One region of the Marinitoga piezophila KA3 genome, then DNA from elsewhere that is predicted to be linked to it. Evidence: riboswitches for the same ligand, from Rfam matches in the RefSeq annotation. Region 1 holds a riboswitch; the other holds the start of a gene.
The links. A riboswitch is a leader RNA that binds a small molecule or an ion and turns the genes downstream of it on or off. The one in region 1 is predicted to bind thiamine pyrophosphate.
Positions count from the first base shown of each region.

Region 2: another riboswitch for thiamine pyrophosphate. It lies ahead of thiS (sulfur carrier protein ThiS); the one in region 1 lies ahead of MARPI_RS08455 (thiamine ABC transporter substrate-binding protein).

Region 1 is NC_016751.1:1,791,739-1,797,979, reverse strand. It holds gene MARPI_RS08470 (GAF domain-containing sensor histidine kinase) at 1-521, shown strand, start outside; gene MARPI_RS08465 (radical SAM/SPASM domain-containing protein) at 545-1,990, opposite strand; gene MARPI_RS08460 (TetR/AcrR family transcriptional regulator) at 2,003-2,578, opposite strand; TPP riboswitch at 2,850-2,960, shown strand; gene MARPI_RS08455 (thiamine ABC transporter substrate-binding protein) at 3,034-4,005, shown strand; gene MARPI_RS08450 (DNA-directed RNA polymerase subunit beta') at 4,050-6,241, opposite strand, start outside.
Region 2 is NC_016751.1:877,612-883,852, forward strand. It holds gene tuf (elongation factor Tu) at 1-227, opposite strand, end outside; gene fusA (elongation factor G) at 270-2,348, opposite strand; gene rpsG (30S ribosomal protein S7) at 2,369-2,836, opposite strand; gene rpsL (30S ribosomal protein S12) at 2,849-3,223, opposite strand; gene MARPI_RS04360 (hypothetical protein) at 3,393-3,962, opposite strand; TPP riboswitch at 4,098-4,208, shown strand; gene thiS (sulfur carrier protein ThiS) at 4,264-4,461, shown strand; gene MARPI_RS04370 (thiazole synthase) at 4,454-5,221, shown strand; gene thiH (2-iminoacetate synthase ThiH) at 5,224-6,241, shown strand, end outside.

The sequences.
Region 1 (6,241 bases):
CCCTTATTTCTGATTTATCAACCTTTAATAAATTAAATAGAGAAGAAGAAATGAACTTTACTGAGGTTCATTTGAAATTTCTTGTTTATGAGTCAATATCTATTGTTGAGCCACAACTTTCACCAGAAGTGGAATTAAATATTAAATTTGAAAATAATATCCCTGAGATGATAGAAACCGATCCATTAAAGATGAAGCAAATACTTGTAAATATCGTTGGAAATGCTATAAAATATACTGACGAGGGATATGTAAATGTTCATATTTCATTTGATAATAAAACAAAAGAGTTTGTTATTATGGTAAAAGATACAGGTCCTGGAATTCCAGAAGACAAACTTAATGATATATTTAAACCATTTGTTAGATTGGCTAAAAATAAGCCAGGTAGTGGTTTAGGTCTGGCAATTGTAAAACGTTTAATCGAAAAATTAATGGGAAGGATTCATGTTGAATCTGAAGTTGGAAAAGGTACAACTATTGAATTGAGATTTCCACAAAAAATAACAGCTGAGGTTTAAATACCTCAGCTGTTTTTTATTTATTATGCTTTTTTATCAAGAGCAAGTTTTTCTTCGTTATCTGCATATCTTCTCATACGTGTTTCATAATTATATATACCTCTTTTTGCTGGATATTTTTCTGCATATCCCTTTTCATACCATAACTTATCCGCATATTCTTTCCAGCCTTCTGCAAGTTTATCAAGTTCTGGTGCCAATTCTGTTATGACTTTTTCGCTTCCTGAATGCTGTGGAATTGCATTGAATTTCTTTACCATTGATCTTAATACTCGTGGATTGTCTATAATTGGACATGGTCTAAAGAGATTGTTTGAATATGGTATTGTTCTCTTATATGCTTCAAAGAATGGTGATTTTAATATTTCTATAATGCTCTTTTCTCTAATGCTATCTACTGCAAATTGCTGGAATACACATGGTTCTACATAACCTTTTGCATTAATATGCAAATATTTTGAACCAGCTGCTAAACAACCATGAGTTAAGAATCCGTGATTCCAGAAGTCTGCAACAAATGCAAAGTCTCCATTAAGTCTCTTTTCTTCTGTTATAAGGAATCTTTCATATCTCTGTTCTGGTGTAGGAACAAGATCCATTGTTGGATCCATTCCAACAGGCATAAACTGGAATATCCATGCATATGCAACATTGTGCTCTTTTAAGAAGTTCCAGAATTCATCGCTTGTTATTAGGTCATGATTCTTTCTTGTTGCAGTAATTGAAGCTCCATATATTACTCCATGTTTGGTTAATAATTCCCATGCATTTAATACTTTTTTGAATACACCTTTTCCTCTTCTCCAATCTGTCATTTCTTCAAAGCCTTCAACAGATACGGATAATGTTGCATTTCCAAGTTCTGCAAGTCTTTTTGCTTTTTCTTCATCTATTAATGTACCGTTTGTATAAATCATGAAATATGAGTCATTAAATTCTTCAAGAACATCGAATAAGTAAGGATAAATAAATGGTTCACCGCCGGTGATTATGAAGAAGTATATTCCAAGATCATTAAATTGTCTTATTACGCTAAATATTTCTTCCTTTGAAAGTTGATATTTATGACCATAAAGTCCTGCATAACATCCCACACATCTTAAATTACATGCATATGTTGGACTTATAACAGCAAGTTTTGGAAGAACAACTTCATATTCATGCATTTTTTCCTGCCTTACCTTTTCACCAACTGCAAATTCATTGATAATAAGATTGTTTATTATCTTTTCTACAACTTTTGGACTGGCTTTTTTGAATAACTCTGACCATTTTACAAGCATTGGATCTTTTCTTTCAGCGCCTTCGGCAAGTTTCCTTAAACCGCTTTTTGTTGGTTCTTTTGCAAATTTTTCCAGTGTTCTCAATAATTTTGCAAGATCTTCAACCTCTGAGTTTCTAACAACATTTGTTACCAATTTTGAAGCCTGTTTCATCATCATGTTTTTCATATTATCAAGGATTTTCATAAAATCCCTCCTTTATGAAATTATTTTTCCTATTATATATTCAAAAGCTTCACATAATTCCCCTTCTTTAAACTCAACTCCAACAGATTTATATATACTTATACCATCAAACATAGCCTGTAAAACAACTGCAGCGGTTTTTGACGGCACAAATTCTTCCCACATTTCAAATAGTTGAGAATAATATTCATGAAATAAATTGGTTAATTCTTTAGCTCTATTTTTATTATGTATAGAATTAATTAATATCTCAAATAATCTTAATAAATCATCTGATGGAAATTCTTTTAATACTTTCACATATAATTTTATTACTGCACGTGCTTTTTCTTCTTTTGAAGTATTTTCAGGAATCATAATTTCAAGTGATTTTTTTAACCTTTCAACAAGTATGGAAAATGCCGTTATTATTAATGAATCTTTGCTATCAAAATATAGATATAATGTTCCTTTTGATACTCCAGCCTCTTTTGCTACTTCATCCATGGTAAAACTGGACAATCCCTTTTTTATTATTAAATTAAGTGCTTTTTCTGCTATGCTTTTTCTTTTAGCTTCTTTATAATTTTCTTTACGGTCATTATTCATATTACCACCTCATACATGACTGACTGTTCGGTCAATATTATTATAATACTTTTTTCATTTTGTTTCAATTATGACATAAAAAGTCATAAAACTGAACGGTCAATTTACTATTACCTTAAAAACAGAGTTATTCAATATTTTATCTAATAAAAAAATGACTGACTGGACAGTCAAATATTTCAAGAAAAATTAACCTTTATGTTTCTAAAAATTATTAATTTATACAGTTTTTTAGTAATTGATGAGTATAATAAAATTGTAAGTTAATACAGTAACCCGCCGGGGGAGCTGCTGATACCGCAGCTGAGATTAAGGTGGAAGCCTTAGACCCCAGCACCTGATCCGGGTAATACCGGCGTAGGGAGTGCGGTAAAAAGGATAATTCAATCACGCCTTCCATGCCGGAAGGCGTTTTTTCTTTTAAAAATTATAATTTATTATTTGGAGGTGAGTGCATGAAAAAGGGTATTGTTTTTTTAAGTGTTTTATTATTATCTTCTTTGCTATTTGCAAAAACTCTAACTGTTTATGTTTATGACAGTTTGGACTGGATTAAGAAAGGGGTTATTCAGAAATTTGAAAATATGTATAACGTAGATGTAAATGTTGTTGTTCTTGGAGACGGGGGAACTTTGCTTTCACGACTTAAACTTGAAAAGAAAAATCCAAAGGCTGATGTAGTTATTGGTCTTGATCAGTCGCTTTCTGTGTTGGCCATTAATGAAGATCTGGTAATTCCATATAAACCTTTAAATATTTCAAAGATAAAAGATGACTTAATCTATGATAAAAGTTATCATTTAATTCCATATGATTATGGTGCAATTGCTATTGTTTATGATCCAGAAAAATTAAAATCCGTTCCTAAAAGTTTTGAAGATTTAACAAAGTTAAAAAAGAAATTGATTATTCAGGATCCACGAACTTCCAGTACAGGTCAGGCATTTTTGTTATGGACAATAGCAGTATATAAAGATCAATGGAAAGATTTCTGGAAAAGGTTAAAACCAGCAATATTAACAGTTACACCAGGTTGGGGAGAAGCCTTTGCAAAATTTGAAGCTGGTGAAGCGCCTATGATGGTAAGTTATGCTACAGATGGCGCTTATTCATATTATTATTATAAGAGCACCAAGTATAAAGCTTTTATTCCTCAAGAGGGAGCTTATATTCAAATAGAAGGCGCTGGTATTGTAAAAGGAACAAAGAATCCTGAGCTTGCAAAAAGATTTATTGAATTCTTATTGTTTGATGATTTTCAAAAAGAAGTGCCTTTAAATCAATGGATGTTCCCGGTAACTAACGTAAAACTTCCTGAAGCATTTAAGTATGCTCTTGTTCCTGAAAAGGTTTTAACAATAGATTCAGAAGAATTGAACAAGAATCTTGAAAATTGGTTAGATGAATGGGAAGAAATTATGTATTAATTACAAAAAAGGCTCGGAAAAATCCGAGCCTTTTTTATTATCTATTATGATGCTGCGCTTTCGCTTTCATCTGTTTTTGTATCTTCTGTTGGATATGTTGGTAATTCGAATATTGAGATTTCTGATTCTAAGAATGCTTTTAATCCTGTTCCAGCTGGAATTGGCTGTCCAACTATAACATTTTCTTTTAATCCCAATAAGTAGTCTTCTCTTCCTTCTAATGCTGCTTCTGTTAATACCTGAACTGTTTGCTGGAATGATGCTGCACCTAACCAACCTTCTCTTTCAAGAGATGATTTTGTTATTCTTAAAAGTTTTCTTTCGTATCTTGCTGGTTCTTTTGGCGCAATTAATAATGTTTCTTTTTCTCCAACAAGCCTAATTTCTTCATCTTCATTTTCGAGTAATTGAGGTTCTGATTTGAATACTTCAATTTCTTTTATTCCAGCTGCAATTATTCTATTTAATAATTCTTCTGTTACTGTATCTCCTATTTCTCCTATTGTTTCATTCTCTTCATCAACTTTTACAATGATTTTTTCTGCTAATTTTTTACCTATTGCCATTTCTCTGTTTTCTTCAACCTTTTTATTTGCTTCATAGATTTGTTTGTTTACCTTTTCAACTGTTTTGAGGTTTACAAGGTCTTTTGGCATAAAGTCTGTATCTCCAGCATATGTTATTTCAACTTTGTTGAACATTTGTTTGATTATTATTTCAAAGTGTTTATCGTGAATTTCAACACCCTGTTCAGCATATATCTTTTTAATTTCTTTTAATAGGTAATCAAAGGTTACTTCCGCACCAAGCTCTTCAAGTAATCTTCTTGGTTTTATATTACCTGAAGTTAATCTGTAGCCAGGTTCAACCTTGTCACCTTCATTTACTGTTGGTTTAACCTTAGGATCTGCTATATATGTATATAGTTCTCCTTTTAGATCTTCAACAATAATTACAAGTCTTCCTTTTTCATCTCTGTTCACTTTTCTTACTATACCTTTTACTGTTGAGAATTCTGCTTCAGGACCTTTTAAGTTCTTTCTTGCTTCAAATAATTCTTCTGCTCTTGGAAGACCCTGAGTAATATCACCTGCTGTAGCAATACCCCCTGTATGGAATGTTCTCATTGTAAGCTGTGTTCCAGGTTCACCTATAGACTGTGCTGCTATGATACCTACAGATTCACCTATATTTACTATTTTGTGGTTTGAAAGATCCATACCATAACATTTAGCACAAACACCATGTTCTGCCTCACAGGTTAAGATTGATCTTACATAGATTGAAGGTCTTACCTCTATTGTTTCTATATTATATCTTTCTAATTTTCTTGCTGTATCAGCATCAATTTTTTCCTGATAATTTGCAAGTGTGATAATCTTTCCGTTTTCATCTTCAACTTTAATTGCATCACCTACATGAACGAAATTAACTACTTTATATTCTTTTACATCAACTTCTTTTATATTATGCTGTTTTAATGAAACTATTATATCATTGTCTATTACTGTTCCTTTTGCATATAATAATTCTCCATCAACAAGGACATCACTATTGAGAATATTGTATAAGTAAAGATTGATTTTATCTACGCTTAATTTTTCATGTACTTCATAAACAGGAATTGTTGATCTGTAATTTGCAAGGAATTCTGCATCTTCTTCATCTAACATTACATCTTTTACATATTTCTTTCCTGTTGTTGGATTTACAATTATTTCATCTGTTACAGGGTCTACAACATCTGATGCAAGTACTCTACCAAAGAGATAATCTGCAAGTTTTTCTATTCTCAATCCGTCTGCTATTAATTCTCTTGCTTCTATACCCTTTGATGTTCCACAATCTGGTTCTGTTACTGTAATTGATTGTGCAACGTCTACAAGTCTTCTTGTAAGGTAACCTGCTGTAGATGTTCTTAATGCTGTATCTGCAGAACCTTTTCTAGCTCCGTGTGTTGAAATAAAGAATTCAAGTTCAGAAAGACCATTTCTAAAGTTTGATTTAATAGGTAACTCAATAACTTTACCTGATGGATCAGCCATAAGACCCCTCATACCTGCAAGCTGTTTTAACTGGTCAATGTTACCCCTTGCACCGGAGTCAACCATCATCCATACAGGATTAAATGGATATTTTCTAAATTCTTTACTTGTTACTTCTGTAACGTCCGCTATTGTCTTTTCCCAGACTTTAACTACTTCTTTATATCTTTGATCATCTGTAAGGTAACCTT
Region 2 (6,241 bases), 910 kb from region 1:
TGTCTGTGATCTGTTTCGTATTCAACGTGTGCAATATTGATTGTAATACCTCTCTGTTTTTCTTCTGGAGCTTTATCGATTTGTTCAAATGGTGTGAAGTCTGCGTATCCTTTTAAAGCTAATGATTTTGTAATAGCTGCTGTTAATGTTGTTTTACCGTGGTCGATATGTCCGATTGTACCAATATTCATATGTGGTTTGCTTCTGACGAACTTTTCTTTTGCCATTTTTTGTCCCTCCTCTATGTTTTGTGATGCTATTTAATAAGATTATTTATTCATTATTTTTTCAGCTACTGAAGCTGGAACTTCATCATAATGTGAGAATTGAATTGATTGTGTTGCTCTTCCCTGAGACAATGATCTCAATACTGTTGCATAACCGAATAATTCTGAAAGTGGAACTAAAGCGTGAATTAATCTTGTGCTTGTATTTCCCACATTTTCAAAACCTTCAATTCTTCCTCTTCTTGAGTTTAAGTCAGCTATAATGTCACCCATGTATTCTTCAGGTGTTGTAATATCAACTTTCATGATTGGTTCTAATAATACAGGATTTGCTTTTTTAGCAGCATCTTTTAATGCCATAGAACCTGCAATCTTAAATGCCATTTCTGAAGAGTCAACTTCGTGGTATGAACCATCGTACAATGTAGCCTTTATACCAACCATTGGGTATCCAGCTAACACACCTGATTGCATAGCTTCTTTTATACCCGCTTCAACTGCTGGAATATATTCTTTTGGAATAATACCTCCAACGATTTTATCTTCAAATTCCAATACTTTTGTATTTTCAATAGGTTCAATTTTAATTTTAACGTGACCGTATTGACCTCTACCACCAGATTGTCTGATGTATTTAGTTTCAACATCAGCTGTTCCTCTAATTGTTTCTCTATATGCAACCTGTGGTTGACCAACTTTAACTCCAACTTTAAATTCTCTCTTTAACCTATCTACTATAATTTCAAGGTGTAATTCACCCATACCTGAAAGTATTGTTTCACCTGTTTCGTGATCAAGTTTAACATTTAAACTTGGATCTTCTTCTGTTAATGCTTGTAATGCTTTAGTTAATTTAGCTTCATCATTTTTTGTTTCTGGTTCAATTGCCAATGAGATAACTGGTTCTGGGAATTCCAATTTTTCCAATACAATATCCTGTCCTTCTTCTGTTAATGTATCACCTGTAATTGTATTCTTTAAACCTATTATAGCTACAATATCACCAGCTCTGATGTAATCTACTTCTTCTCTTTGATCTGAATGCATGAACATTAATCTTGAAACTCTTTCTTTCTTACCCTTTGTTGTATTTAAAACATAGCTTCCTTTTTGTAATTTTCCTGAATATACCCTTGCAAATGTGAGCTTACCAACATATGGATCCACCATGATTTTAAATGCAAGAGCAACAAATGGTCCATTTTCATCTGGTTCAAGTTCTCTTACAAATTCACCTGTTCTTGCATCATATGCTTTTACAGGCGGTAAATCAAGCGGTGAAGGTAAGTAATCAACAATTGCATCTAATACAGGTTGAACACCTTTGTTTTTAAATGATGTTCCACATACTACTGGAACAAATGCACCTTCAATTGTTCCTTTTCTTATTGCAGCTTTTATTTTATCTTCTGGAATATCTTCTCCTTCAAAGAATAATTCCATTATTTCTTCATCATATTCTGAAATAGCTGTTATTAAATCTTCTCTGTATTGATCTGCTTTAGCAACTAAATCCTCTGGAATATCTCTGTATTCAAATTTTGATCCATCTTCACTAACCCAATATATTGCTTTCATTTTTACAAGATCAACAACACCTTCAAAATCAGATTCTGCTCCTATAGGAATCTGTAAAGGTAATGGGTTTGTTCCTAATTTGTCAATCATTGTTTGAACTGCATTATAAAAATCTGCCCCAAGTTTATCCATTTTGTTCATGTATGCAACCCTTGGAACATTATATCTATCAGCCTGTCTCCAAACTGTTTCTGACTGAGGTTCAACACCAACCTGTGCGTCAAATATAACAACAGCACCATCTAATACCCTTAATGCCCTTTCAACTTCAACTGTAAAGTCCACGTGTCCGGGTGTATCAATGATGTTAATCCTGTGATCTCTCCAGAAACATGTTGTAGCTGCTGAGGTAATTGTGATACCTCTTTCTTTTTCCTGTTCCATCCAGTCCATTGTTGCTGTACCGTCATCAACGGACCCTATTTTATGTTTTTTACCTGTATAAAACAATATTCTTTCTGTTGTTGTTGTTTTACCAGCATCAATATGTGCAATAATTCCAATATTTCTTGTTTTATTTAAGGCATATAACCGCTCTTTCAAAACAATCCCTCCTCAATAAATTACCAGCGGTAATGAGCAAATGCTTTATTAGCTTCAGCCATTTTGTGTACGTCGTCTCTCTTCTTAACTGCTGCTCCAACACCATTATAAGCATCTATTAATTCTTGAGCTAATTTTTCTTTCATTGGTCTTCCTGATTTATCTCTTGCAGCTTTAACAATCCATCTTAAAGCTAAAGAGATAGCCCTTTCCTCTGGTACTTCAAATGGAACTTGATATGTAGCTCCTCCAACCCTTCTTGGTCTTACTTCAATTAATGGTCTTACATTTTGTACTGCTTGATGATATACTTCTAAAGGATCTTTTTCCAATTTTTCTTTTATTATATCAAATGCACCGTATACTATAGACTGTGCAACTGTTTTTTTACCATCTTTCATTACCCTAACAACCAATTTTGATACCAATACATCATTATATATTGGATCTGGTGTAACCGGTCTCTTTGGTGCTCTTCTTCTTCTCATTTACTTACCTCCTTACTTCTTAGGTCTTTTTGCGCCGTATTTACTTCTGCTCTGTTTTCTTCCTTCAACACCAGCTGCATCCAATGTACCTCTGATAATCTTATATCTAACACCTGGCAAGTCTTTAACCCTTCCGCCTCTTATTAATACATTGGAGTGTTCCTGTAAGTTATGACCTTCACCTGGAATATATGCTGTAACTTCAATTCCGTTTGAAAGTCTAACCCTTGCAATTTTTCTCAAAGCTGAGTTAGGTTTCTTAGGTGTCATTGTTGAAACCCTTACACATACACCTCTTTTTTGAGGATTGCTCTGTAATGCTGGAGATTTTGACTTTTTCTTTAGTTGTTTTCTTCCATGTCTAACAAGTTGATTTATCGTTGGCATATAATTTGTATTCCTCCTTTCAGAATTTTTAAAAATACCAAGTGTATTTTACCTCAGGTCTTTTTAATTTTCAATTAAAATGTTGTGATTTTTTTGTGAAGTTACAAAAACTAAAAAGTTTTATGTATTTTGTTACAGTACTATCCACGGTTTTGTGTGTACGATAACATTATAACTTTTCTTTTATTTTTTCAATAATCTCATTGAGGATAATATTTTTTGCAACTACTGCTATTCTATTATTATAATATTTAAAGTCCTCAGTAACATCTTTTATCGTTTCAATATCAAATTTTTTTAGTACTTCTTCAAAATCTTCTTTTTTATATTTTTTTTCTTCTTTCATTTCTATTTCAAGTAAAAATTTTTCCTCTATATTATACCTTATTTTATTAAAATCAACAAATTCATCAACAACAATTTCTGGATTATCATTTATCATATATCTTATTTTTGCTACCATTTTATATTTTATCAGATTTTCCAATTCCTGTGGTTTTTCTACTCTTTCTTTTTCTATTTTTTCATGTGCAATTTTTGTATTTGCTTTATATGCGTATGTCCATTTGTAATCATAATCTTTATTATTTTTTATTATTGAAAGCCTATATCTTTCTATTTCATTAATATCATCACGAATATACCATTGAACAATACCTATTTTCTTTATAGCCTTTTTTATTAATTCTTCACTTTCATCATTAGAAATAATATATTTTCTTTCAATTTCTATTGACATATAATCACCTCAAAATTGGTTTTATTTATTATATCATATTCATATTGCTCTCATTAAACATAATTATGATTATACTGAATAAATTCTTGAAAATTAAAAAAATTAATGATATAATCAAAATGAAAAGTGAATATTTATGATCCGCAGGGGAGCTGCTGATACCGCAGCTGAGAGTGAGGTGGAAACCTCTGACCCTCATAACTTGATCCGGATAATACCGGCGAAAGGAGCGGAGCAGAGAGTATAAAAAATCAATCTCCTGCTTCGTGCAGGAGATTTTTTTATATCAGGAGGTGATTTTTTGAAGGTATTTATAAATGGAAAAGAAAAGGTCTGTAAAAGCACCAATATAAAAGATTTAGTTGAAGAATTATCCCTTCATAACAAACCAATTGTCGTAATTAAAAACGGAGCCATTGTTTCAAAAAAAAGTTATCCTGATTCTCAAATTTCGGAAAAGGATAAAATTGAAATTATTACTGTTGTAGGAGGTGGTTGATATTAAATTTTATAATGAGGAAATAAATAATCTATTTTTTATGGGCACAGGAAAATTTAAGGATTATTCTATTATGAAAAAAGCTATTGAAGAAGCAAAAATTGAGGTTGTCACTGTTGCAATGAGAAGAGCATCATACGGAAGTTTAAATGAAAGTATTCTGGATTATATTAGTGCAAAAAAAATTATGGTAAACACTTCAGGTGCAAGGAACGCTGAAGAAGCTCTTTTAATTGCACAGGCTGGTAAAGAATTAATGAATACAGACTGGATAAAGATTGAAATTATAAATGATTCAAAGTATTTAATGCCTGATAATCAGGAAACTATAAAAGCCTGTAAATTATTAACAGAAAAAGGTTTTAAGGTTTTCCCTTATATGTGTCCTGATTTATATGATGCAAGAAAAATGATTGAAAATGGCGCTGAGGTTTTAATGCCTCTTGGTTCTCCTATAGGAACAAATAAAGGCTTTACTACAAAAGAACTTGTAAAAATTCTTCTAAATGAATTTGATGCGAAAATTATTATTGACGCTGGAATTGGAAAACCATCTCATGTTTCTGAAGCAATGGAAATTGGATGTCATGCTGTACTTGCAAATACTGCTGTTTCAATTGCGGAAGATCCTGTAAAAATGGTAAAAGCCTTTTCTTTAGCAGCTCAGGCTGGAAGACTGGCTTATCTGGCCGGAATTCCAGAAGAAAAAGAAGTGGCAGAAGCATCTTCGCCATTGTTCGATTATATAGGAAGAGATTAACTATGTTTTCAGAAAACATAGAAAAAATCATTGCTTATGTTAATTCAGCCAGAAAGAACAAATATAATATTAATCTAAATAAAGAATTTTTTTCTGTAAATGACATATATGGATTGCTTCAAAATAATGATCTTCGAACAATGGCGAAGAAAGTAATAAAAAATAATAGAAAATTCTTTGGTGATGTTATATTTTTATATGCTCCACTTTACATTTCAAATTATTGTATAAATGGTTGCACATATTGTGGATTTAAGGCTTCTAATAAAATACATCGATTGAAATTATCATATAAAGAAATAGAACAGGAAGCCTTATACTTAAACCACGAGGGAATTGACCACGTTCTAATATTAACTGGAGAAGATCCTGTAAATTCTAATTTTGAGTATTTATATAATACCATAAAAATATTGAAAAACTTTTTCAAAGAAATTTCTATAGAAACATATTCTTTAACCCGGGAAAAATACGAGAAATTAGTCACAGCAGGTCTTGTAGGGGTTACATTGTATCAGGAAACCTATTCTCCGGAAAAATATAGAGAAGTTCATTTATTTGGTCCAAAAAAAGATTTCAAAAAAAGGCTTAATACTGTTGAAGAAGCCATAAAAGCTGGGGTAAGAGAAATAAATATAGGAGCTTTATTAGGGCTTTATGAACCGGAGTTTGAAATTATAATGATGGCATACCATATGGATTATCTTTTAAAGAATTATCCTAATGTAGAATATTCGATATCTTTTCCAAGAATTAGAACAGCTTTTAATGTAAAAGATAAATTTTATAGTATTTCTGATAAAAAACTTATCCATTATATTCTTGCTTTAAAATTAATTTTCCCTCGAGTACATATAAATATCTCCACTCGAGAAAGCATAAAATTTAGAAATGCAATACTGGGCATTGCCACAAAAATGTCAGCAGGATCAACAACAAATGTTGGAGGATATACATTATACAAAGATTCAACAAAACAATTTGAAATTGAAGATACCAGAACAGTAAAAGAATTTATGA